4 regions of the Corynebacterium occultum genome follow, and region 4 is predicted to be linked to each of the others. Evidence: riboswitches for the same ligand, from Rfam matches in the RefSeq annotation. Region 4 holds a riboswitch; each other region holds the start of a gene.
The links. Region 4 has a riboswitch for thiamine pyrophosphate ahead of thiM (hydroxyethylthiazole kinase). Riboswitches for the same ligand answer to the same signal wherever they lie in the genome.
Positions count from the first base shown of each region.

Region 1: linked by a shared signal. The riboswitch ahead of COCCU_RS03120 (3-oxoacyl-ACP reductase) and the one ahead of thiM (hydroxyethylthiazole kinase) in region 4 are both predicted to bind thiamine pyrophosphate.
Region 2: linked by a shared signal. The riboswitch ahead of COCCU_RS08870 (thiamine phosphate synthase) and the one ahead of thiM (hydroxyethylthiazole kinase) in region 4 are both predicted to bind thiamine pyrophosphate.
Region 3: linked by a shared signal. The riboswitch ahead of COCCU_RS14635 (ECF transporter S component) and the one ahead of thiM (hydroxyethylthiazole kinase) in region 4 are both predicted to bind thiamine pyrophosphate.

Region 1 covers NZ_CP046455.1:656,212-661,817, forward strand. The annotation lists gene COCCU_RS03100 (helix-turn-helix domain-containing protein) at 1-335, shown strand, start outside; gene purE (5-(carboxyamino)imidazole ribonucleotide mutase) at 381-881, shown strand; gene COCCU_RS03110 (YdcF family protein) at 881-1,327, shown strand; gene COCCU_RS03115 (LLM class flavin-dependent oxidoreductase) at 1,280-2,626, opposite strand; gene COCCU_RS03120 (3-oxoacyl-ACP reductase) at 2,626-3,405, opposite strand; TPP riboswitch at 3,479-3,576, opposite strand; gene COCCU_RS03125 (dihydrofolate reductase family protein) at 3,616-4,197, opposite strand; gene COCCU_RS03130 (GntR family transcriptional regulator) at 4,327-4,995, shown strand; gene COCCU_RS03135 (MDR family MFS transporter) at 4,992-5,606, opposite strand, start outside.
Region 2 covers NZ_CP046455.1:1,901,856-1,907,461, forward strand. The annotation lists gene COCCU_RS08855 (ribonuclease HII) at 1-197, opposite strand, end outside; gene lepB (signal peptidase I) at 228-1,091, opposite strand; gene rplS (50S ribosomal protein L19) at 1,309-1,650, opposite strand; TPP riboswitch at 1,975-2,089, shown strand; gene COCCU_RS08870 (thiamine phosphate synthase) at 2,166-2,858, shown strand; gene thiO (glycine oxidase ThiO) at 2,879-4,057, shown strand; gene thiS (sulfur carrier protein ThiS) at 4,110-4,316, shown strand; gene COCCU_RS08885 (thiazole synthase) at 4,325-5,110, shown strand; gene COCCU_RS08890 (ThiF family adenylyltransferase) at 5,113-5,606, shown strand, end outside.
Region 3 covers NZ_CP046455.1:1,079,594-1,085,199, reverse strand. The annotation lists gene COCCU_RS05135 (NUDIX hydrolase) at 1-215, opposite strand, end outside; gene COCCU_RS05130 (nucleoside/nucleotide kinase family protein) at 224-700, opposite strand; gene COCCU_RS05125 (energy-coupling factor transporter transmembrane component T family protein) at 700-1,452, opposite strand; gene COCCU_RS05120 (ABC transporter ATP-binding protein) at 1,449-2,813, opposite strand; gene COCCU_RS14635 (ECF transporter S component) at 2,810-3,415, opposite strand; TPP riboswitch at 3,406-3,515, opposite strand; gene COCCU_RS05115 (NAD-dependent epimerase/dehydratase family protein) at 3,792-5,357, shown strand; gene COCCU_RS05110 (hypothetical protein) at 5,380-5,517, shown strand; gene COCCU_RS05105 (CinA family protein) at 5,523-5,606, shown strand, end outside.
Region 4 covers NZ_CP046455.1:1,507,310-1,512,915, reverse strand. The annotation lists gene COCCU_RS07070 (NAD(P)/FAD-dependent oxidoreductase) at 175-1,587, shown strand; gene COCCU_RS07065 (hypothetical protein) at 2,078-2,854, opposite strand; gene COCCU_RS07060 (cell wall metabolism sensor histidine kinase WalK) at 3,063-3,275, opposite strand; TPP riboswitch at 3,361-3,453, shown strand; gene thiM (hydroxyethylthiazole kinase) at 3,446-4,258, shown strand; gene COCCU_RS07050 (bifunctional hydroxymethylpyrimidine kinase/phosphomethylpyrimidine kinase) at 4,255-5,606, shown strand, end outside.

The sequences.
Region 1 (5,606 bases), 850 kb from region 4:
ATGGCTTGCTGGCCAATCGCATGGAGGAGCTGATCGCCAAGGAGCGGGAAATTCACCGTGTGGAGCAGCTGGCGGAACGGATGTTTCTTTCCGTCCGCAGCGTGCAGCGCCTGGCCAGACGTTATGTGGGGTTGCCGCCCTTGGCGATCATCCGGCGTTATCGGCTGCAGGAGGCGGCGCAGCGACTGCGGGAGGACCCTGGGCACAGCATCACAGCGGTGGCGGCGGAGTTGGGTTATGCCGATCATTCCCACCTGGCCGCTGATTTCCGGGAGGTCCTGGGGATCACCCCGAATGATTACCGTCGGGACTCTGGCACAATAAGCGGGGATTGAACACGCGCCGGCCTTCAAGGTTGCGCAGGACCTCAAGGAGAGAATATGGAACCGCTCGTCGGACTGATCATGGGTTCGGATTCAGACTGGGACACCGTCGCCCCGGCCGCCGAGGTACTCACCGAATTCCGCGTCCCCTTCGAGGTCGGGGTGCTCTCCGCACACCGCACCCCGGAGCGGATGCTCAACTACGCCAAGTCCGCCCATGAACGCGGGCTGAAGGCCATCATCGCCTGCGCCGGGGGTGCCGCGCACCTTCCTGGCATGGTTGCCGCCGCCACCCCGCTGCCGGTGATCGGTATTCCCCGCGCCCTGAAGGACCTCGACGGCCTGGACTCCCTGCTCTCGATCGTGCAGATGCCGGGTGGCGTCCCGGTGGCCACCGTCTCCATCGGTGGTGCCAAGAACGCCGGTCTGCTGGCGGTTCGTATCCTCTCCGCCGGCCTGCCGGAGCTGCAGCAGCGCATGATCGATTACCAGGCCAACATGGCTGCCGAGGTGGAGCAGAAGGATGAGGCGCTGCGTCAGCGTCTGCTCGGCCAGTAGTGAACCCGGTTCTGGTGCTGGGAGCCCTGGTTGACGGGGATCGCCCCTCCGCCATCCTGCGGGAGCGGCTGCGCCGCGCACAACCGCTTATCGACGCTGCGGGGGTCGGCGTCCTCAGCGGCCGCGGGGAAGCACAGGTCATGGCGGACTGGTTGATCGAACACGGCACCGACTCTGGCATCCTCCGACTGGAGAATGCCGCCACCAGCACCAATGAGAACCTGGAGAACGCCCACGCGCTGTTGCCGGACACCACCTGCTGGACGGTGGTGACCAGTGACTTCCATCTGCTGCGCACCCGGCTGTGGGCCTGGCACCTGGGCATCCCGGTGGAGGTGGTGTCCGCCCCGACCCCCGGAAGCGCCAGGTTGGCGATGTTCCTGCGGGAGTGTCTGGCGTTACCGCATTCGGTGCTGCGGGTGGGGTGGCGCAGACTTCTGGGTTAAAGCCCCGAGGTGGGACCTGAGTGTGTCGCCCTCATAGGAGGTGCGGAAACGTCGGCGTTCCTGCAGCACCGGGACCACCAGGTCCACGAAGTCCTCGATCCCGCTGGGCAGGGCAGGTGGCATCAGGTTGAATCCATCGGCCCCGCCGCCATCCACCCAACGCTCGATCTCATCAGCCACCTGCTCCGGGGTGCCGATGAAAGTGGCGTGCCCACCACCGGCAGCAAGGTATCCCAGCAGCTCCCGGACCGTGGGGCGGGTGGTTTCGATGATGCGCAGCACCGTGGCATAACGCCCCTTCGGGCCCCTGAACTCCTCAAGCAGGGGAAGTTCCGGCACCGCCTCATCCAGTTCCCACCCGGAGGTGTCCTGACCGATGAAGAAGGCCAGTTGATGCAGGGAATCCCCCACGGGGAGCAGCTCATTGAGCTCTCGCTGCTTCTGCCTGGCGGCTGCTTCAGTCTCCGCGACATAGGTGACCAGGCCGGGCATCACCGTGATCCGATCCGGGTCCCGTCCCAGCGCAGCGGCCCTGCGGTGGATATCCGCACGGTACTCCCGGGCCATCGTCAGGTCCCAGGCCACGGCGTAGATGCCCTCTGCATGCCGGGCTGCCAGATCCCTTCCGGGTTCCGAGGCCCCGGCCTGGAAGAGCACCGGTCGGCCCTGGGGTGACTGCGGCAGATTCAATGGGCCAGCCACCCCGAAGAACTCCCCCTCGTGGTCGATGGCCTGCAGCTGGGCGGGGTCTGTGTAGATCCCGGCACGATCCGCGTGGATCGCATCTCGCGGCCAGGAGTCCCAGAGTTTCTGGATGACCTCGATGAATTCCGCGGCTCGGGCGTAGCGTTCCGGGTGTGCCGGGAGGTGCTCCATCCCGTGGTTGCGGGCTTCCTCATCGGTCATGGAGGTGACCACGTTGATGCCGGCCCGTCCGCCGGAGATGTGGTCCAGGCTGCCCAGGAGGCGGGCGGCGTGGAAGGGTTGCCAGAAGGTGCTGGAGATGGTGCTGACCAGCCCGATCTTTGTGGTGGCCCGGGCCATGGCGGTCAGGGTGGTGATGGGTTCGAGGAACCAGCCCGGCCCGTTGGCTATGCCCCCGAGCCCGGCGGATTGGCCATCGGCGAGGAATACCGCGTCCAGCAGGCCACGTTCCGCGGTCTGGGCGAGTTCCTCCCAATAGGAGATGTCACCGAGTTTTTCGATGACCGAGTCAGGGGCCCGCCAGGCGGCGGTGTGATGTCCGGTGGCGAAGGCGAAGAGGTTGAGGTGGATCTGTTTCTTTTCCGGGGTGCCCATCAGTTCATGACCAGTCCGCCGTCGACGATCAGGTTCTGGCCGGTGATGGCACGGGACCAGGGGGAAGCGAAGAAGAGCACGGCGTCGGCAAGCTCTTCGGGGGTGGTGGCCGAGCCGAGCGGGGTTCCGGCGGCGATGGCGTCGAAGACGGGTTCCGGGGTGGCGGCGCTGGCGTCGGTGGTGCGGAGCAGGCCACCGCTGACCATGTTGACGGTGACCTTGCGCGGACCCAGGTCCTTGGCCAGGGAGCGGGTGAGGGAAAGCAGGGCGGCCTTGGCGGCGTTGTAGTCGTGGTAGGGGACCACCGGGTTCTGGAAGAGATTGGTGCCGATGTTGATGACGCGGCCGAAACCGGCTTTCCCGAAATCATCCAGGGCGGCCTGCACCGTGTTGAGGGCACCGCCAACCGCCCCCTCGAATTGTTCGGAGAAGCACCGGAAGCTGATGTCCTCGGCCTTGGGGCGGGCGTCACCGTCGAAGGAGAAGTCCACCAGGGCGTTGTTGACCACGGTGGTCAGTGGGGCGCCGAACTCCTGGGAGGCCTGGGCGATCAGGGCATCAACGGCCGCACGGTCCCTGACATCAGCCTGGCGGGCGAGGGCACGGCCGGGGTGTGCGGCGGCGAGCTCCTCGGCGGCTGTCTTACTACCGTGATAGTTGATGATGACACGGGCACCCTCCTTGAGGAATGCCTCGCTGATGCGGCGACCCAGGCCGCGGGCGCCACCGGTCACCAGGACGACCTGCTCGGAGATGGGGGTGTGGAGAGCGTTGCTCATTGTGCTGCCTTTCTGCTGGTGGCGAGGGGGGAGTCCACCGAGAAGGCACACAGATCCAGGGGAGGGTATGGATATGCGGCAGCGCGGACAGTCCCTTCGCCAGTGCTAACTGGATCAGGTTCAACGGGTGTGTTCTCAGCCATCCTCGGGAAGGCACCCCGTGTCACTGTCGCGACCATAGCATTCAGGTTGTTGTGTTCGTTAAGGAAATCACCCTTCAGGGGGTTGGTTGATGTCGAAGGTGAATTCCATGAAGCGCCCGGACTGTTTCATTTCGGCCAGATTCAGGCGCAGGCTTTCCACACGGCGGGGTAGCAGGGGAGCCCCGGAGGGCAGGAATACCGGGGCCATGGTGAAGGTGATGCGGTCCAGGGCCCCGGCGTCGAGGAACTGGCCGGCCAGTTCGCCGCCGCCCATGATCCAGATATCACCCTCCGGGTTGTATTCGGCGGCTGAGGCGCGGAGCTGGTCCAGGGCGTCGACCACGGGACTGTTGATCACCTGGATGTTCAGGCCTTCGGGGATTTCACGTTCCCGGGAGGAGAACACCCAGGTGGGTCGGTCGCCGTAGGTGTCACGCCATTTTTCGGGGTGGTTGAGCAGGTCCATTTCCTGGCGGATCCACTCATAGGTGGTGGATCCCATCACCAGGGCGGAAACCCCGGCGAGGAAGGTGTCCATCTCTTGCTCGGCTTCCTCACTGCCGGGGACGTCGAAAAGCCATTGCAGGGAGTTGTGCTCATCGGCGAGGAAACCGTTGAGCGTGGTCGCGGTGTTGTAGATGATCGCCATAACAAAATTCTATGGCTATTCCCTCGACAGCGATAGGGGGCCAAAAGAGCAGGAGAATCGGGCTTTTCCGGGGCTGCATTGTGGGAGAATGGGCAGGCATTCCGAAAGCAGGGAAGAAGGAACCTTCGTATGGCAGGCAAGGAACCAGCCGGCGGTACCCAGGTGGTGGCGTCCGCTAACACACAGCGGCGGCAGAGCATCATTGATGATCTGAAACGTCGGATCGTGCTGGGGGAAATTTCCCTGGGGGAGCGGATCATCGAGGCGGATGTGACCCGGCGGCTCGGCACGAGTCGCCCGACGGTGCGGGAGGCATTGAACCAGCTCGCCCGACATGGCTACCTGGTGCAGGAGGCCTACCGGGGTTACCGCGTCAGTGAGGTCAGTGCGGAGCGGGTGCGGGAGCTGGCTGCGGTGCGCCTGGTCAATGACATGGCCGCCATCGATGCCATCCTGGCTGACGCGACGGGGAAGCGGATGGCGGTGCTTGACGCAACCCTGGCCACCTACCTCGAGCAGATGCGTGACCCCGACTCCCTGGGGCGTCATGAGGCGCACATGGCTTTCCACCGTGGGGTCTGGGAGACCTCCGGCAACTCCTTCATGATGAAGTTCTGGCCGGTGATGGAAGCGGAGATGACTCTTGTTCTCGCAGCCACCCAACACCACCGTCATGATGATGCGCTCCTCTGCACTCACCATGAGTTATTGGTGGAGTGCATCCGCCGTGGGGATCGGGCGGAGATTCGGGAGACCCTCCGTGCCCATGTGGAGGGAGCTCCCCGCACCTTGCATTAAGGGGCGGGTGCGGAGCTCGGTTCCTCCCGGACCCGGGTGACGAAGAGGGAGGCAACCAGGGCCAGCACCGCGATGATGGCACCGGCGATGAAGGCCACCCGCGCACCGGAGGCCACGGCCGCGGTCTGGGAGAGACCCGAGTCGCTGGCCAGCAGGGTGCCGAAGGACAGGGCCGCGATCATGATGGCGGTACCGGCGGCACCCGCCAGCTGCTGGAGGGTGTTGAGGATGGCGGAACCATGACCGTAGAGCTGCTTGGGCAGGGAACCCAGGGCGGTGGTCATCAGGGGAGTCATCATCAGGCACATGCCGAGGGAGAAGCCCACATGGAGGACAACCACCAGCCAGATCGGGGTGGAACTACCCAGCAGGGTCAGTGACCAGGCTGCTGCGGCGAGGATGACGGCGCCGGGGATCAGCAGGGGGCGGGGGCCCACCTTGTCATAGAAACGCCCGATGAAAGGCGCGATCAGACCCTGCATCAGACCACCCGGCATGACCACCAGGCCGGTGACCAGGGCGGTGGCTCCCAGGGAGTTCTGTAGGTAGATCGGCAGCACCATGACGGTACCCAGCATGGCGCCGAAGGCCAGCAGGATGGCGAGCAGGGA
Region 2 (5,606 bases), 390 kb from region 4:
GCACTGAGCTGTTTGGAGTCAGTCAAGCGATCCAGTTCCGGGATTGGCCTGTCCGGGAGGATGCAGGCCGCAATGGTGATGGGACCGCAACAGGCCCCACGGCCAGCCTCGTCCACCCCGGCGACCGGGCCCAGTCCCTGCCGGGAGAGCGCAACCTCATAGGTCCGCAGCTGTTTGAGTCGACGCACCCGCACCATGGGGATCAAGAAACCTGTTCCTGGGAGGGGTCAGTCCTGGATGTCCGGGTCATCCACCCCGCCGATACGGCCCAGCGGGAAGATGATGGACTGAACCTTGCCGCGGATATTTTCCTCCGGAATGGTGCCCTGATACTGGTCGCCGATGTGGTAGCGCGAGTCCATGGAGTTGGTGCGGTTATCGCCCATCATGAAGTAGTGGTTCTCAGGCACCGTGAGCGGACCGAAGTAGTTACCCCCGCACTCCTCAGAACCGGTGTTCGGGTCCACCGCGAACTGGGCCGGCTGGAGGGTGTAGGAATCATCAACCTGGGCCCCGTCAACCATGATCCCGGGATCTCCTGCCTGGCAGGACACCGTCTGGCCACCGGTGGCGACAATGCGCTTGACCAGGTTGTTCTCATCTGGGGCGACGAGCCCCACGTAGGAACCAAAGTTCTGCAGACCCCGGATCACGGAGTTCTCCGAGCGTGGGGAAATATAGGCGGTGTTCCAGGATTCGGTGCCTTCGTAGACCACGACATCACCGGGCTCCGGATCGGAGAGGGCGTAGGAGATCTTGTCCACGAAAATACGGTCACCGGTGCAGCCCTCACAACCGTGAAGGGTGGGTTCCATGGAGGCAGAGGGGATCAGGTACATCCGGCCCACAAAAGTCTGGAAGACAAAAATGAGCAGCAGGGTCAGGACAATGACCACCGGCACCTCGATGTACCAGGGGGTGCCTTTCTTTTCCGGCTCCTCTTCCGCCCCGGTTTCCTCCGCTTTCGCAGAGTCCGCGGAAAGTGCCGGGCTATCCTCGTCCCGATGGTTTTCGGGCACCGCGCCCCTATTCTGGTCAGCGTTCAGGCCACCGGGTTGGCCGGCTGGGTTCGGGCGGGATGAATCAGTCACGCCTGACAACTCTAGCAGGCACCCTTTCCCCTACCCGCCGCAACATGGCCCGCGTCGATCCGGGGAGGGGTGGGCGTCGCAAAGCACGGCCTGAACCGGGGGGATATACCGGAGCAGGCCTGGCGGACCGGAAAAACCACCCCGGGCAGCGAGAAAATTCGCTGCCCGGGGTGGTCCAGGTCAAAGCTTCAGACAAACCTCCGGAAGAGGTGTGAAATCAGCGCTTCTCCTTGATCTTCGCTGCCTTGCCGCGCAGTTCGCGCAGGTAGTACAGCTTCGCACGACGGACATCGCCGCGGCGGATGATCTCGATCTTTTCGATGTTCGGGGAGTGAACCGGGAAGGTACGCTCGACACCGATACCGAAGGAAACCTTACGGACGGTGAAGGTCTCGCGGATGCCGCCACCCTGGCGACGGATGCAAACACCCTTGAACAGCTGGGTACGGGTGTTGCTGCCCTCGATGACCTTGACGTGGACGTCAAGGGTATCGCCGGGGCGGAAAGCCGGGACGTCGTCGCGCAGCTGTGCTGCATCAATCTTGTCGATGAGGTTCATATTTAAACAATCCTTATGGTTGCACTGGAAAGAGGAGCCTGGCGGCACTTCCCCTGCTGGGGCGCTCGGCCGGTTCATATCCGAAACAGGTATGCAGCTGAGGTCCCCGAACGGGCACGCACAGTCAACCTCGATATTGTGCCATGTTTTTCCAGTCAGACCAAAATCCGCCGCCCCAGGTTCAGGACAACGGATCATCGACGGGGCGAAATGTCTGAATGTGGGTGGCAGCACACCATGGTCCCCGAACTTTTTCACAGCGCCCCCACCCCCACTTCCCCACTTTCCCGTGGCCAGTCTTGAGCGGGTTGTTCTACACTGTGCCTCGACCCCCACGGGTGCCCGAGGTATCGGGCTGAGATCGCGCTGCACCACCCCCGCGCGGGACCGTTGAACCTGTCTGGTTAGCACCAGCGGAGGAAGCGAGGATCATGGCGCAGATGCCCGGATCACCCCTCAGTTCCCGCGAACCTGCGGAGCACACCAGGCAGGACCTTTTACCGGCTTCCTGGAGGATGATTTCCTTGCCCGTGCACGGCTCTGAGAAAACACTTGATCTACGCTGCTATGTCGTCACCGGCACAGCAGATCACCGCCGCACCGTTGAAGTGGCACGGGCAGCGGCGGCGGGCGGGGCCGGAGTGATCCAAGTTCGCTCCAAACCGATCACCGCCCGGGAACTCGGCCGACTGGCTGAGGAAATCGCCTATGCCGTGGCCTCCCTCGGTTCCGGTACCCACGTGCTTATCGACGACCGGGTGGATGTCACGGCAGCACTCATGCGGCGCGGAGTGCCGATCCACGGGGTCCACCTCGGCCAGCAGGATCTGCCGGTCCGGGATGCCCGGGAACTGCTCGGCCCGGCAGCGATCATCGGCCTGACCACCGGAACCCTGGAACTGGTACAGGCGGTTCACCGGGTGGCGGATGTGGTGGACTACATCGGGGCCGGCCCCTTCCGCCCCACCCCGACCAAGGACTCCGGCCGTCCCCCGCTCGGCATTGCGGGTTATCCCCCACTGGTGGCGGAATCTCCGGTGCCGGTGGTCGCGATCGGGGATGTCACACCGGCGGATGTGCCTGAGTTGGCTGTCACCGGAATTGCCGGGGTGGCGATCTCTCGGGGTTTCATGGAGGCAGCGGCCCCTGACGTGGTGGCAGCAGAGGTCCTCGCGGGTTTTATGGCTGGGCGGAGTGATCAGAAATGAGGGAGAGACAGACTGGGCGGATGATCGTGATCGGTGGTGGTCTGGTTGGCCTGGTGACCTGTTTCGAGTTGAGCGAACAGGGTTTCCAGGTCACTCTGATTGACCCGGAGCCGGCCTCCGGGGCCACCCATTATGCCGGCGGCATGCTCGCCCCGATCGCCGAGGTACAGTACCGGCAGGAAGCACTCTTTCCCCTGATGCTGCAGGCAGCGGCACTCTATCCGGACCTGATTGAGCGGGTCTCCCGGGCCAGCGCATCACCCATTGATTATCGGCCCCGGGGAACCCTGGTGGTGGCAGCAGATCGAGCGGACGCCAGGCACCTGCAGGAGCTGGGTGACTACCAACGGCTCCACGGGATGTCCCCGGTGGAGCTGAGCGTTACCCGGGCCCGCCGGCTGGAGCCAGCTCTTTCCCCCCGGATCAGCGGAGCAGTGAGCATTCCCGATGACCATCAGGTCTCTCCCCGACTCTTCGCGGCCGCACTTCTGGATGTGCTGAAGCAGCGTGGGGTGAAGATCATCAGGGAGCGGGTCAGGCATCTGGAGGGAGCTGATCCCTGCCTCGCGGTGCACACTGAAACACAGGTCATCGAAACCGGCGACGCCCAGGTGATCCTGGCCAACGGGCTGGGTGCCGCCCAGGTCAGCGGCTGGTATACCCAAGACAATCCCCTGCAGCTGCGACCGGTGTACGGCGACATCATGAACCTCCGGGTACCTGAATATCTACGCCCCTTAAGCGAACGGGTGATCCGGGGTTTTGTTGAGGATCGTCCCGTCTACCTGATCCCCCGCTCCGATGGCACCCTCACCCTGGGTGCCAGCAGCCGGGAAAATGACAGTGCCCTACCCAACGTCGGGGCGGTGCATGAGCTGCTGCGTGATGGGATCCGACTGCTGCCCGGGCTGGAGGAATGCGAGCTGCTGGAGGTCGGGGTCGGGGCGAGGCCCGGCACCCCGGATGATCTGCCCTACCTCGGCAGGGTGGGCAGGAACCTGATCATCTCCACCGGTTATTTCCGGCACGGCATCCTGCTCTCTGCCCTCGGTGCCCACGCAGTGGTGGACCTCCTGCTGGGGAAGAAGTTGCCAGCCGGGGTGGATCTGACCGCCTGCGACCCTTGGCGGCACGTCGGTGGCAGCGCACCGGCTGCACACTCCGGGGCTGCGCAGCACCCTGGAACCCCTCCCTTTTGAACACATCCCCAACACCTCCCCACAGGTTTTTTCGATGCCAAGGAGCACTTTCATGAAATACACACTTAATGGTGAAACACAGGACACCACCGCAGCCTCCCTCAGCGTCGCTGAGCTGGTGCAGTCCCTGACCGGATCCGAGAACCCGAGCGGGGTGGCGGTCGCCGTCAATGAGAACGTCATTCCCCGTTCCGCCTGGGATCGCCAGGTGGCCGAGGGCGATGCGGTGGACGTGCTCACCGCGGTCCAGGGAGGTTGATCCCCCCGATGCTGAAAATTGCTGACCGGACCTACGATTCCCACCTGATCATGGGAACCGGTGGGGCAAGCTCCCAGGAATTACTTGAGCAATCATTGAAAGCCAGCGGTACGCAGCTGACCACGGTGGCCATGCGACGTCATGCCGCCGGCACCCGCTCCTCCGGTGAATCCGTATTTGAACTGCTCACCAGGCTCGGCATTGATCTGCTGCCCAATACCGCAGGATGCCGGACCGCCCGGGATGCGAGGATCACCGCGAAGTTGGCCCGGGAGGCGCTGGGCACCAACTGGGTGAAGGTGGAGGTGATCGCCGATGAGCACACTCTGCTGCCGGACACCACAGAACTACTCATCGCCTGCGAGCAGTTGGTCGCTGATGACTTCACGGTGCTGGCCTACACCTCTGATGATCCGGTCGTCGCCACCCGACTGGAAGATGTCGGAGTGGCGGCAGTGATGCCCTTAGGCTCCCCCATCGGCACTGGCCTGGGTATTCTCAACCCCCACAATATCGAGTTGATCTGCAGCCGGGCGCAGGTGCCGGTGCTGCTGGACGCCGGGGTGGGCACCGCCTCAGATGCGGCCCTGGCCATGGAACTGGGTTGTGATGGTGTGCTGCTGGCCAGCGCCATCAACCGCTGTCAGGATCCGGAGACGATGGCCCGGGCCATGCGCCATGCGGTGGAGGCCGGAAAACTGGCACAGGAAGCGGGAAGGATACCGAAGCGCGAGCATGCGACCGCATCCTCCACCTTCGAGGGGATCGCAAGCTGGGCGGAGCAGGTGCTGTGATGATGAAGCAGAGCACGCTTTCCCAGACTGAGCTGCGTCGCATCGCCAGGCAGCTGGCACTGCCCGGCTTTGGTCTGGCCGAGCAGGAAAAGCTGGCCGGAGCCCATGTGCTGGTCATCGGTGCCGGTGGGCTCGGCTGCCCAGCCATGCAGTCCCTGGCTGCGGTCGGGATCGGCCACATCTCCGTCATTGATGATGATGTGGTGGATCTGAGCAATATTCACCGTCAGATCCTCTTCGGGGCGCAGGACGAAGGCCGCCCCAAGGTGGAGGTGACCGAGGAAAGACTTCGCCAACTACAGCCTGACATCACCGTCACCCCCCTGCAGTTCCGGATGACCACCGCAAACGCTGTGGAGCTCTTTGAAGGGGTCGATCTGGTGATTGACGGCTCGGATACCTTCGCCACCAAATATCTGTCCGCGGATGCCGCGGAGATCACCGGCACTCCCCTGGTCTGGGGCACGGTCCTGCGTTACCGGGGTGATGTGGCGCT
Region 3 (5,606 bases), 430 kb from region 4:
GCCGGAGCATGGAATCTTCCGAGGTGATGGAGCTGCACCGGATCCAGATCAAGGCGCAGCTCCTCAGCGACCTCCCGTACCGCCGCACTCAAGGCAGATTCCCCCGGATCAAGTTTCCCGCCGACCAGCATGAAACTGCTGGTTCCACGCTTGCGCACACTGAGAATCTCACCCTGCCAATTGCGCAGCACCACCGCTGCGATTCTGATGTCCATCACGCCCCTCAGGGTAGACAGAGTTCAAGATCCACCCGGACTTGGCCCGGCCCCGCAAAGTGGCGGTCCTCCTGCTGCGCCCACATCTCCCACCAGGGCCGGTAGTCAGGATCGCGGCGCAAGGCGCGCTCCCGGCGCAGGGTGGCGGGGGCGTCGATACGCAGGGTGAGCAGGCCCCCCAGGTGTCGGGCCGCGCTTATCGACGCCGCGTTCACCGCACCCGCGCCCTCGACGATCAGGGACTGGCCCGGCATCAGGGGAACCCACTCCCCCGGCTGGTCCTGTGCCCAGTTCCAACGCCGGAAACCGGGTGCACGGGGATCCAGCACCTGGGTGGCGACCATCTCGCTGGCCGCCGCCAGACCACCCCACCCGGGATAGAAATCATCCAGATGCACCAGCTGGAAAGCAGTGTCCTCAGCCAGTTTCCGGGCCAGGGTGGTCTTGCCCGATCCGGAACGACCGTCGATGAGGATGGTGAACATCAGGCGCCGAGGAAACGGAAGGAACCGCTCCACACCGCAATACCGATGGCCAGGGTGGAGATCAGTGCACAGACCAGCAGCAGCACCGCGTCGCGGGCCCCGACGGTGGATTCCCGGGCCCAGGTGCGTCGACCGGAACCGAAACCGCGGGCCTCCATGGCAGTGGCCAGTTTTGCCCCGCGGCGCAGGGAAAGCACCAGCAGGCCGAAGGCCATGGTGAAGAAATGCCGGATCCGGCCCTGGTCCGCCACCCCACGGGAGCGCCTCGCCCGGGCCAGGGAATGCCAGTCAGAGCGGAAGAGTGAGGTCAAGCGGGCGCCAGCCACCGCACCGATGACGAAACGCTCCGGCAGTCGGGCCACCTGAGCCAGACCATCACCCAGGTCGGTGGGATCAACCTTGGCGGCCAGCACCATCACCGGCAGCCCCACCGCGAGGACCCGGACCATGATGGCGGCAGCCAGCTGAAGGGAGTTCTCGGTGACCTGGGCGAAAGCGAACTCAAAGAATACCTGCCCCTCGGGCCGGCCGTAGAGAGCCATGGAGATGCCGGCAATCGGGGCCGCCAGCAGAATCGGCCAGGAACGTTTGAGCAGGGTGGTCCAGCTGACCCCGGCCAGGGGCGCCAGCAGCAGAGTGAAACCCAGGGACACCGCCGCCGAGACCAGGTCCACGCTGAGCAACAGCGGGGTGGCCAGCAGGATCAGCGCTGCGATCCGGGTCACCGGGTTAATGTCGTGCAGCAGATTCATGAAACCTCCACACGGTGATCGCCCAGGGTGGCGATGAACGCCGGATCATGGGTGACCGAGAGGATCGTGGTGCCCTGATCGCTGAGTTCACGCAGCAGGGACACCAGTTCCCGGAAAGTCTCCGGATCCTGACCGAAAGTCGGCTCATCCAGAACCAGCAGCTTCGGTGCCGCCACCAGGGCGGTGGCCACCGAGAGTCGCCGCTTCTCCCCACCGGAGAGGGTGAAGGGATTGGCCTGGGCCAGGTGACTCAGGCGTAGACGGTGCAGAAGCTCTGCACTGCGCCCGGAGGCATCTCCCAACTTCATCACCTTCGGGCCGATCGCCAATTCTTCGGCGACGGTACGAGCCAGAAACTGGTGCTCCGGGTCCTGGAAAACCAGCCCGATCCGTTGCGCCAGGGCAGCCGAACGCCACTTATGCGGTGGAGTCCGCAAACCCTGGCGTAGTTCCTCGGCCAGCTCGAGGTGGCCCTGCCGGGGTGGCAGCAGGCCGGCCAAGGTCAGCGCGAGGGTGGATTTTCCCGCCCCATTGGGCCCGGTGATCACCGTGGAGGCGCCACTGGGCACCCGCAGCGTACGTGGTGGGCCCCACTGGGTTAGCAGATCATGGGCTGAAATCAAGGCCGGGGCCTGGGCGCGCTCCGGGCGGGCCGGCTCCAACAGCGGAGCCCCGGGCAGCTCCGCGGCACTGATTTCCTGAATCTGGCCATCGGACAACCGGAGGATGGTGTCCACCACCGGCAGCCAGAGTTCATGGCGGTGTTCGATGACGATGAGGGTGGCACCGGTCTGGGCCACCACCTGTTCCACGGCAGCGACGACCTCCCGCTGCCCCTGGGGATCCAGGTTTGCGGTGGGCTCATCGAGCAGGATCAGGTTGGCCCCCATGGCCATCACCCCGGCCAGTGCCAGGCGTTGTTTCTGTCCACCGGAAAGATGCGCGGTGGGGTGGTTCAAGGGCAGCTCAAGTCCCACCAGCTCCAGGGCACGTTCCACCCGGGGCCAGATCTCCTCCCGCGGCGCCCGCAGGTTCTCACAGCCGAAAGCCACATCATCACCGATCCGGCTGGCGATGACCTGGGAGTCCGGGTCCTGGAGGACCATGCCGACGGTGGGGGTGTCCGCGGCGTCGATAAGCAGGGTGCCCCGGGACTCGCCTTCCTCGGAGTCACCGAGCACCCCGCCGAGAGCGCTGAGCAGGGTGGATTTACCCGAACCCGAATTGCCGGTGAGCAGGACACGCTGGCCCGGCGCGATGTCGAGGTTCACACCCTGCAGTGCCGGGTCGCGGCGTGAGGCGTGCCGCCAGCCGAAGTCGTGGGCGCGCACTGCGGCGCCGCCCAGGAGGTTGCGGGTCATACCTGGTGTCGCAGTTCCCGCCCGACGGCGAAGCGGTCCAGTGCGCCGGTGGCGGCCAGTGAGCGGACCAGGATGAAGCCGAGGATGCCGGCGAGGATCAGTCCGGAGAGTGCGGTGCAGGCCAGGTAGATGAGGTTGAAGCTCAGGGACATGGCGAGGTTTCCGCTGGTGAACAGTTCCAGGATCACCGCGGCCACGCCGGCTCCGACACCTGCCAGCGCGGCCACCGGCAGGGTGAAGCGGCGGTAGAGGAAGGCGGCGAAGATGAGCTCGGCGCCCAGGCCCTGGGCGATGCCGGAGTAGAGGGTGGTGATGCCCCACTGGTTGCCGAGGGTGGCGGAGACGATGGCGGCCAGCAGTTCCACGAAGATGGCGGCTCCGGGTTTCCGGATGACCAGGCCACCGATTACGCCGCCCAGCAGCCACACGCCGGAGGCCAGGCCACCGAAGCCCGGGGTCAGGGCATCGAAGGCGGTGAACCAGGCGTAGCCGATGGAGTTCCATATCCAGAAGATCAGTCCGCAGGCCACGCCGAGCACGGCGGCGATGATGATGTCGATGACCCGCCAGGTGGGTCGTTTCGTTATGGCTGTGTTAGTCATGCTGTTCTCCCTAGCGCCGGCATTATCCGGATCAGGTTCAACGGTCGCCGTGATATGGCATCTCAGCCCGGACTTTCACCGGGCACCCGTGGTTATCAAGTTTTCCCCGTCAAGTGTAGTTCATCAGTGTCACCCCAAGCCATTCGCCCTGCCGACCGCTCCGCCCGGTTCCACACCCCGGTGGCGGCAGTTGGGGCGGAAAATATCCCCGCCCCAGAACCCCACCTGAGCAGCAACTTCAGTGTCGCCGGTCACATTGCATGGTCGTCCTCGATCTCATGGGTGAAGGAAAACTGGCACAGTGGGGTCATAGATCGACCAGCCTGATCTCCCCCCGAACAGCTGGCAAACCCTGGTCTGCCAAGAGGAGAACATCATGCGAATAGTCGTCATCGGAGCTACCGGCAACGCTGGCACCGCAGTACTGCGCGCCCTGAAAAACACCCCCGAGGTCACCTCCATCACCGGGATCGCCCGGCGATTGCCTGACACCACCGCCGAACCCTATGTTGACTGTGAATGGGTCAGCGTGGATGTGGGCGCTGAGGAAGCCGTCACCCACCTGAGCCAGGCGTTGGCGGGGGCGGATGCGGTGATTCACCTGGCCTGGCTGATCCAGCCCAATGACCGTCGGGAGTTACTGCACCAGGTCAATGTCACCGGCACCCGGCATGTCGCCGAAGCTGTCGCCGCCGCCGGGGTGCCTCATCTTGTGGTGGCCTGCTCGGTGGGATCCTATGCACCCGATGAAACCCGGGATGGTCTGCGCGATGAAAGCTGGCCGGCCACCGGCATCACCTCCTCGCATTACAGCAGTGACAAGGCTGATCAGGAGCGGGTGCTCGATGAATTCAGTGCCCAGCATCCCGAGATCATCGTCACCCGCCTGCGCCCCGGCCTGATCTTCCAGGGGGATGCCGGCGCCGAAATCCAGCGCTACTTCCTGGGGCCCAAGGTTCCGGTCCAGTTGCTCAAGGCCGGAAAGTTACCCACCCTGCCGCTGCCGAAGGGTATCCAGGTGCAGGCGGTCCACTCCGATGATGTGGCCCGCGCCTATGCTGCGGCTGTCGTCAAGCGGGCCCCCGGGGCCTTCAATGTCTGTGCCGATGACATCCTCGGCCCGCAGGAACTGGCCGATATCGTGGACCACGGTCACTTCGTCGAACTGCCCCCGGCACTGGTGCGGGGGAGCGTGAAGGCAGCCCACAAGTCTGGTGCGCTCGCCGCGGATGAGGGCTGGATCGACATGGCCATGCAGGTGCCGCTGATGGACAACACCCGGGCACGTACCGAGCTGGGGTGGGAGCCCCGGCACACTGCCGCGGAAGCCCTCAAGGAACTTTTCGAGGGCCTGATCAGCGGCCGGGGTGCACCCTCGGTGCCGCTGCGACCCCGCTCCGCGGAGGTCACCTCCCAGGAGCGTCCCGAGGTGCCGGAGCGCATTGACCGCGAACTCCTCGAGCTCTACCTTTCCGACCATCTCAGCGGTGCCACTGCCGGCACCTCCCGGATGGCCCGGATGGCCGATGATTTCGTGGACACCCCGGTTTTCCCGCAACTTTCCGCCGTGGCGGAGGAACTGCGGTGGGAACGCTCCTTCCTCAAACAACTCATCCACGACCTTGGTCTCAAACAACTGCCCTACCGGCAGGTGGTTGCGGGGGCGGCGGAACGTGTCGGCCGGCTCAAGGGCAATGGCCGTGCGATCAGCCGCTCTCCGATGACCATGCTGCTGGAGACCGAACTGATGCGCAGCGCAGTGGTAGGAAAGAGAGGCGGCTGGCAGGTACTGCGGGAACATGCCGCAGACCTCAACCTGGACCCGGAGGTCTTCGATGAACTCCTGGCCCAGTTGGATCGCCAGCTCAACGCTCTCGATGAGGTCCACGCCTACGCCCGAGCCAGGGCGTTGCGCGCGGACCGCGAGATATACCCCGATTAATTCACCCCGAAAGGAAAAGAACATGACCGACCCGAAGAACAACCAGAACAAGCCCGAAGATCAGGATGAGAACCTGGACAACCCCTCCACCGATGAGGAGAAGGTCCGGGAGCAGGAGGCGGAGTCCTTCCCCGCCTCTGATGCCCCCGGTAACTACTGATAGCCATGTCCCCACTCCCTGAGCCCGAGGCCACCGCCGAGGAGATCTCTCTCCTCGCGCGGCGGCACGGGTTCATCGTGGCTGCTGCG
Region 4 (5,606 bases):
GGGTGAAATTCTAACCCTTTTAGGCGCCAGAACTGATCAACCCGGCCGAATGGAATCATGATTTCCGGGGGGACTGAAGCAAAATGCCCATTCCCCAGCCTGATTTGGTTTGCCTACCCGTCTACTATTGAGTCCTAGCGCATTCAATTCCAATCACAGGAGATCAACTCACCCATGTCCGATGCTCCCATCCGTCCCGAGGGCGGCCGCCATCACGTAGTCATCATCGGTTCCGGGTTCGGCGGCCTCTTCGCCGCCAAAGACCTGAAGAACGCTGATGTCGACATCACGCTCATCGACCGCACCAACCACCACCTCTTCCAGCCGCTGCTGTACCAGGTGGCCACCGGCATTCTCTCCGCCGGTGAGATCGCCCCCTCCATTCGCCAGGTGCTCTCCGGCCAGGACAACCTGAACGTGGTCAAGGGTGAGGTCGTCGACATCAACATCGACACCAAGCGGGTCACCACCCAGCTCGATGACATCAGCCGCAACTACGAGTACGACTCCCTGATCATCGCCGCCGGCGCCAGCCAGTCCTACTTCGGCAATGACCACTTCGCCCAGCACGCCCCCGGAATGAAGAGCATCGACGATGCCCTGGGCCTGCGGGCACGTATCGTCGAGGCTTTCGAACGTGCCGAGATCACCGAGGACCCGGCGGAGCGGGAACGCCTGCTGACGTTCGTTGTCGTCGGCGCCGGCCCCACCGGTGTGGAGCTGGCCGGCCAGCTGGCTGAGATGGCCCACCGCACCCTCGCCGGGGAGTACACCAACTTCAATCCCTCCGCCGCCAAGATCATCCTGCTCGACGGTGCCCCGCAGGTGCTGCCGCCCTTCGGCAAGCGCCTGGGTCGCAATGCCCAGCGCCAGCTGGAGAAGCTGGGGGTGACCGTCAAGCTCAACGCACTGGTCACCAACGTCGATGAGAACGCCGTGACCTACAAGTCCACCCTGGATGACTCCGAGCACACCATCGAGGCCTTCTGCAAGATCTGGTCCGCCGGTGTCCAGGCATCCCCGCTGGGCAAGATGGTCGCCGACCAGGCCGGTGTCGAGGTTGACCGCGCCGGCCGCGTCCTGGTCAACAATGACCTCTCCCTGGGTGAGCACCGCAATATCTTCGTCCTCGGTGACATGATCGCCCTGAAGGGCCTGCCGGGTGTCGCCCAGACCGCCATCCAGGGTGGCGAATACGTCGCCGAGCTCATCGCCGAGGAGGTTGAGGGCCGCAGCATCGAGGAGCGCGAGGACTTCGACTACTTCGACAAGGGCTCCATGGCCACCGTCTCCCGCTTCTCCGCCGTGGTGAAGATGGGCAATGTCGAGGTCACCGGTTTCATCGGCTGGATCCTCTGGCTCGGTGTCCACGTGATGTTCCTGGTCGGTTTCCGTAACCGCCTGATCTCAGCCCTCAACTGGGGTCTCAACGCGCTCTCCCCGAAGCGCTACAACCTGGCCACCACCCGCGAGCAGCTGTTGGCCCGCACCGCACTGGCCCGGGTGGCAGAGGTCGACCAGATCGCCGCGGATGCCCCGATCGACATCGCCCGCCAGCTCAAGGCCAAGGTCGCCAAAAAGAAGTAGTCACCCCACTTCCACGGGTCTTGCAAAGCCGCGCCTCCCCCCCATCCCCGGGATGATCCGGAAAAGGGCAGGTGCGGTTTTTCTGTGCCCGTTTCGGGAAATATGATGGCCGCCCTTTCAGACCCCCCATCCCCCTGGGTCATCGGTACCGTCGGGTGCCGGAGAGCATCGACGGTTCCGCGGGATGGGGCCCGAGGGAGCACTCCGACCCGCCGAGCATCACCGCAGGTGGATCCCACCCACTGAGCTGCTGTTCCTCCAGCACGAGAGATGAGGCGCGTCGTGAGGTCGCCCGCTGGATTGAGACCTCCTACAACCGGCGGCGCCGACATTCCTCGATCGAACATCGACAAAACATGGCTGGTTTCTGGGTTGAAAAAGCTTGGGTTCAAACAGATCCCCATAATGAACCCCTTGATCTTGTCTATATTTTTTAGAGTCCGCAGACGGCTGCGTCAGCGTCCAGATAGAGGCCGTTGTTGTCACAGCATCATGCTGGTTTCAAGGCGTCCACCGAGCTGGGGACACCGGCGGTGGGGATCCCGAGGATAAGGATCCAGGTCAGAGCAATGGGAACGAAATAATGCTTCACAAATTTAGACAGGCCCGTGAGAGTCCAACCGATGCCGGTGACCAATGCGAAGGTGCCGAACAGAAGCAGTGCGGATTTCCCGCTCGCGGGGATCACCTGCTGCCACACCGCGATCAGGTAGGTGATCACTGCGGTAAATGCCCCGATCAGGGCAATTGCGGCCTGCTTCCGCCGGAAGGACCATGCCCCGAGCTGTAATAAAATGATCGCGGACACCATCCCTGTGATGGCGATGGGCAGTGCATAGAAGAAAACACCGGTTCCCATGGCGTCACCGGGAGCGTGCACCAGGATGTCGCGTACCGGCAGGTTGAGCGTTTCGGGAAGGAACTGCGAGAGGTAGTTCGCTCTCATGGTGTTCGCCGCAGAGGCCACGAAGGTTTCCGGGTTCTCCCCCGCGGGAACTGCCGCAGCAATCTCATTAGCGATGACCGCTTCCCGAGAGCTGCCTGCGGCGAGCGGTTGAACCTCGAACCCGCCTGCCTGCGCCTCATCAAGCTGGCTCTGAAGTCGCTCGGCCGCGAGTAAATCGCCTTCTATCCGGATGGCCATTCCCTGCGGTGCGGGGTTGGCAAGAGTCGCCACGAACAAGAGGGACATGGCGGTCGCGAGAAAAAATGGAAACCAGATCACTGAGATGACCTGACGCAGAGACAGGGTTGGGGTGGGATGCATCGAAGTCCTCAAGATTGAAAAAGGAAATATAACCTATCAATTCTCCCTATATTGAATGATCCCGCCAATTAAGGGGGGTAGGCGGTTTTCCCGGGAGACGGTGGCTGCGGGAGTGAAGATGAGCGGTGCTCCTGATGGTGTGAACAGGAGATAACAGGCCCATGGGGCATGCAGCAAGGCTGGTTGTCCTCATCGGGGTGCTTCGTGATCACTGGCTCAGTTCTATCCGGGAGCAGGGAAGAGTGATGATGAAGACCGGCCTGGCGCCGGCCCCCGGTGAGGTGGCGGTGAGTGCTCCACCGTGGTTGCGGTTTCGAGCGGAATCCCCGCGGTAGAACCGCTCGAAGACATGCCTGGGTTTCACAGTCGCCAGGACGTCCCTGGTATCGACGGCCTGGCGTGCCCAGGTCGACAAGATCAAGAACCGTTAGCATCCCCGCGGATCAACGATCCGGGACCTCACAGCCCCCTGCCGCAACCTGAATTAGGGCTCTGCTAGTTTGGGGGCAAGAGACACGGGGTGCCGGAAGAGGGCTGAGAGTAAACCCGTTGAACCTGCTCTAGGTCGTACTAGCGAAGGGATGTCCCCACGTGGCATATCCATATTTTCAGGCCGTGGAGCTGCTGCGGCAGCACACTCCCCTGGTCCAGTGCCTGACCAATTCCGTGGTCATGCAGTTCACCGCCAATGTCCTTCTCGCCGCCGGGGCCTCACCCGCGATGTGCGACACCCCGGAGGAATCGGCTGACTTCGCCGCGGTGGCCAATGGTGTGCTCATCAATGCCGGCACCCCCAGCTCCGAGCAGTACCGTGGCATGGCCGAAGCCATCCGGGGTGCGACTGCCGCCGGCACCCCCTGGGTGCTGGACCCGGTGGCGGTGGGTGGGTTGAAGATGCGCACCGACTTCGCCCGCGGGGTCGTCGATAAGCGACCCACCGCGATCCGCGGTAATGCCTCCGAGGTCACCGCCCTGGCCGGGCTGGGTGCCGGAGGGCGTGGGGTGGATGCCACCGATTCGGTGGACTCCGCCCTTGAGGCCGCCCGCCGGTTGGCTTCACGTACCGGCGGGGTGGTTGCGGTATCCGGGCCGGAGGATCTGATTGTCTCCCCTGATCGGGTGACCAGGCTGCATTCCGGGGACCCGATGCTGCAGCTGGTGATCGGCACCGGCTGTTCCCTGGGAGCATTGACCGCCGCTTACCTGGGGGCCTGCCGGGGCAGCGGTCTCTCGCTTCACGACGCCGTGCTCGCTGCCCACGCCCACATGGGTGTCGCCGGCCAAATCGCCGCCGACCGCAGCCAGGGCCCGGGTACTTTCGCGGTGGCTCTGATCGACGCCCTCCACGGGGTCGATGTCGAGGACATCCGGACACTCAGCACCATTCAGGAGGATCTGGGATGATCGACTACTCTCTCTACCTGGTCACCGACCCGCAGCTGGGTGGTGGCCCGGGCAAAGTCGCCGACATCGTCGAACGTGCCATTGCCGGTGGGGTCAGCGTGGTACAGCTGCGGGATAAGGAAGCTACTGCCGCTGAGTTCCTGGAGCGTGCCCTGGAACTGAAGGCCGTGACCGACGCCCAGGGGGTTCCGCTCTTTGTCAATGACCGCGTGGAGGTTGCCGTGGAACTGGGGCTGCATCTCCACATCGGGCAGGGTGACATGTCTTATCCCGAGGCCCGTCGACTGCTGCCGGAACCGCTGAAACTTGGGTTGACCATTGAAAACGGTCAGCAATTGGAGGAGTGCATCCGGCAGTGCCGGGAGCAGGGGGTACGACTGCCGGACGTGGTTGGTCTCGGCCCGGTACTTGATACCCCCACCAAGCCGAATGCCCCGGCTGCAGTCGGGGTGGAAGGTGTGGCTGAGCTGGCCCCGATCGCAGCCGCTCAGGGCATGGCATCGGTGGCCATCGGTGGCGTGGGAGCGCATAATGCCATCGAGCTGGCGGCCACCGCCACCGACGGGCTCTGTGTTGTCTCTGCCGTGATGGCCGTCGAAAACCCCCGTGCTGCGGCCGCAGAGCTGCGCGCCACCTGGGAAAAGCACCATCAGCGCCCCGCACCTTCCTGCCCGAGGGTGCTCTCCATCGCCGGCACCGACCCCTCCGGTGGGGCCGGCCTGCAGGCAGACCTGAAATCCTTCACCGCGGCTGGCGGTTACGGCATGGCGGTGGTCACCTCCCTGGTCGCCCAGAACACCCGCGGGGTGCGCAGCATCCACACCCCGCCCCTGGATTTTTTGGAAGAGCAACTGGCCGCTGTCTTCGAGGACGTTGAGGTTGACGCGATCAAGATCGGCATGCTGGGTTCCGCCGACATCACCGCGGTGGTCAGTCGCTGGCTGGAGGAACAGCCCCATGGGCCTGTGGTCCTGGACCCGGTGATGATCGCCACCAGCGGTGACCGCCTGCTGGATGCCGATGCTGAATCCGCGATCCGGGAATTGGCCGCCAAGGTGGACGTGGTCACCCCGAACTTGCCCGAGCTGGCCGTGCTCTGTGAGCAGCCCGAGGCCGAGGATCTGACCGCCGCAATTGAACAGGCCCAGGTCTTTGCCGCCGCGACTAATACGGTCGTAATAGTCAAGGGTGGCCACCTCAGGGGCCCGGCAGCCGATAATGCCGTGGTGCATCCCCATGGTTTTGTCCACCATGTGCCCAACCCCCGGGTGAACACCTCAAACACCCACGGCACGGGTTGTTCCCTCTCCGCCGCACTGGCGACCCGGATCGCTGCCGGTCAGAGTGT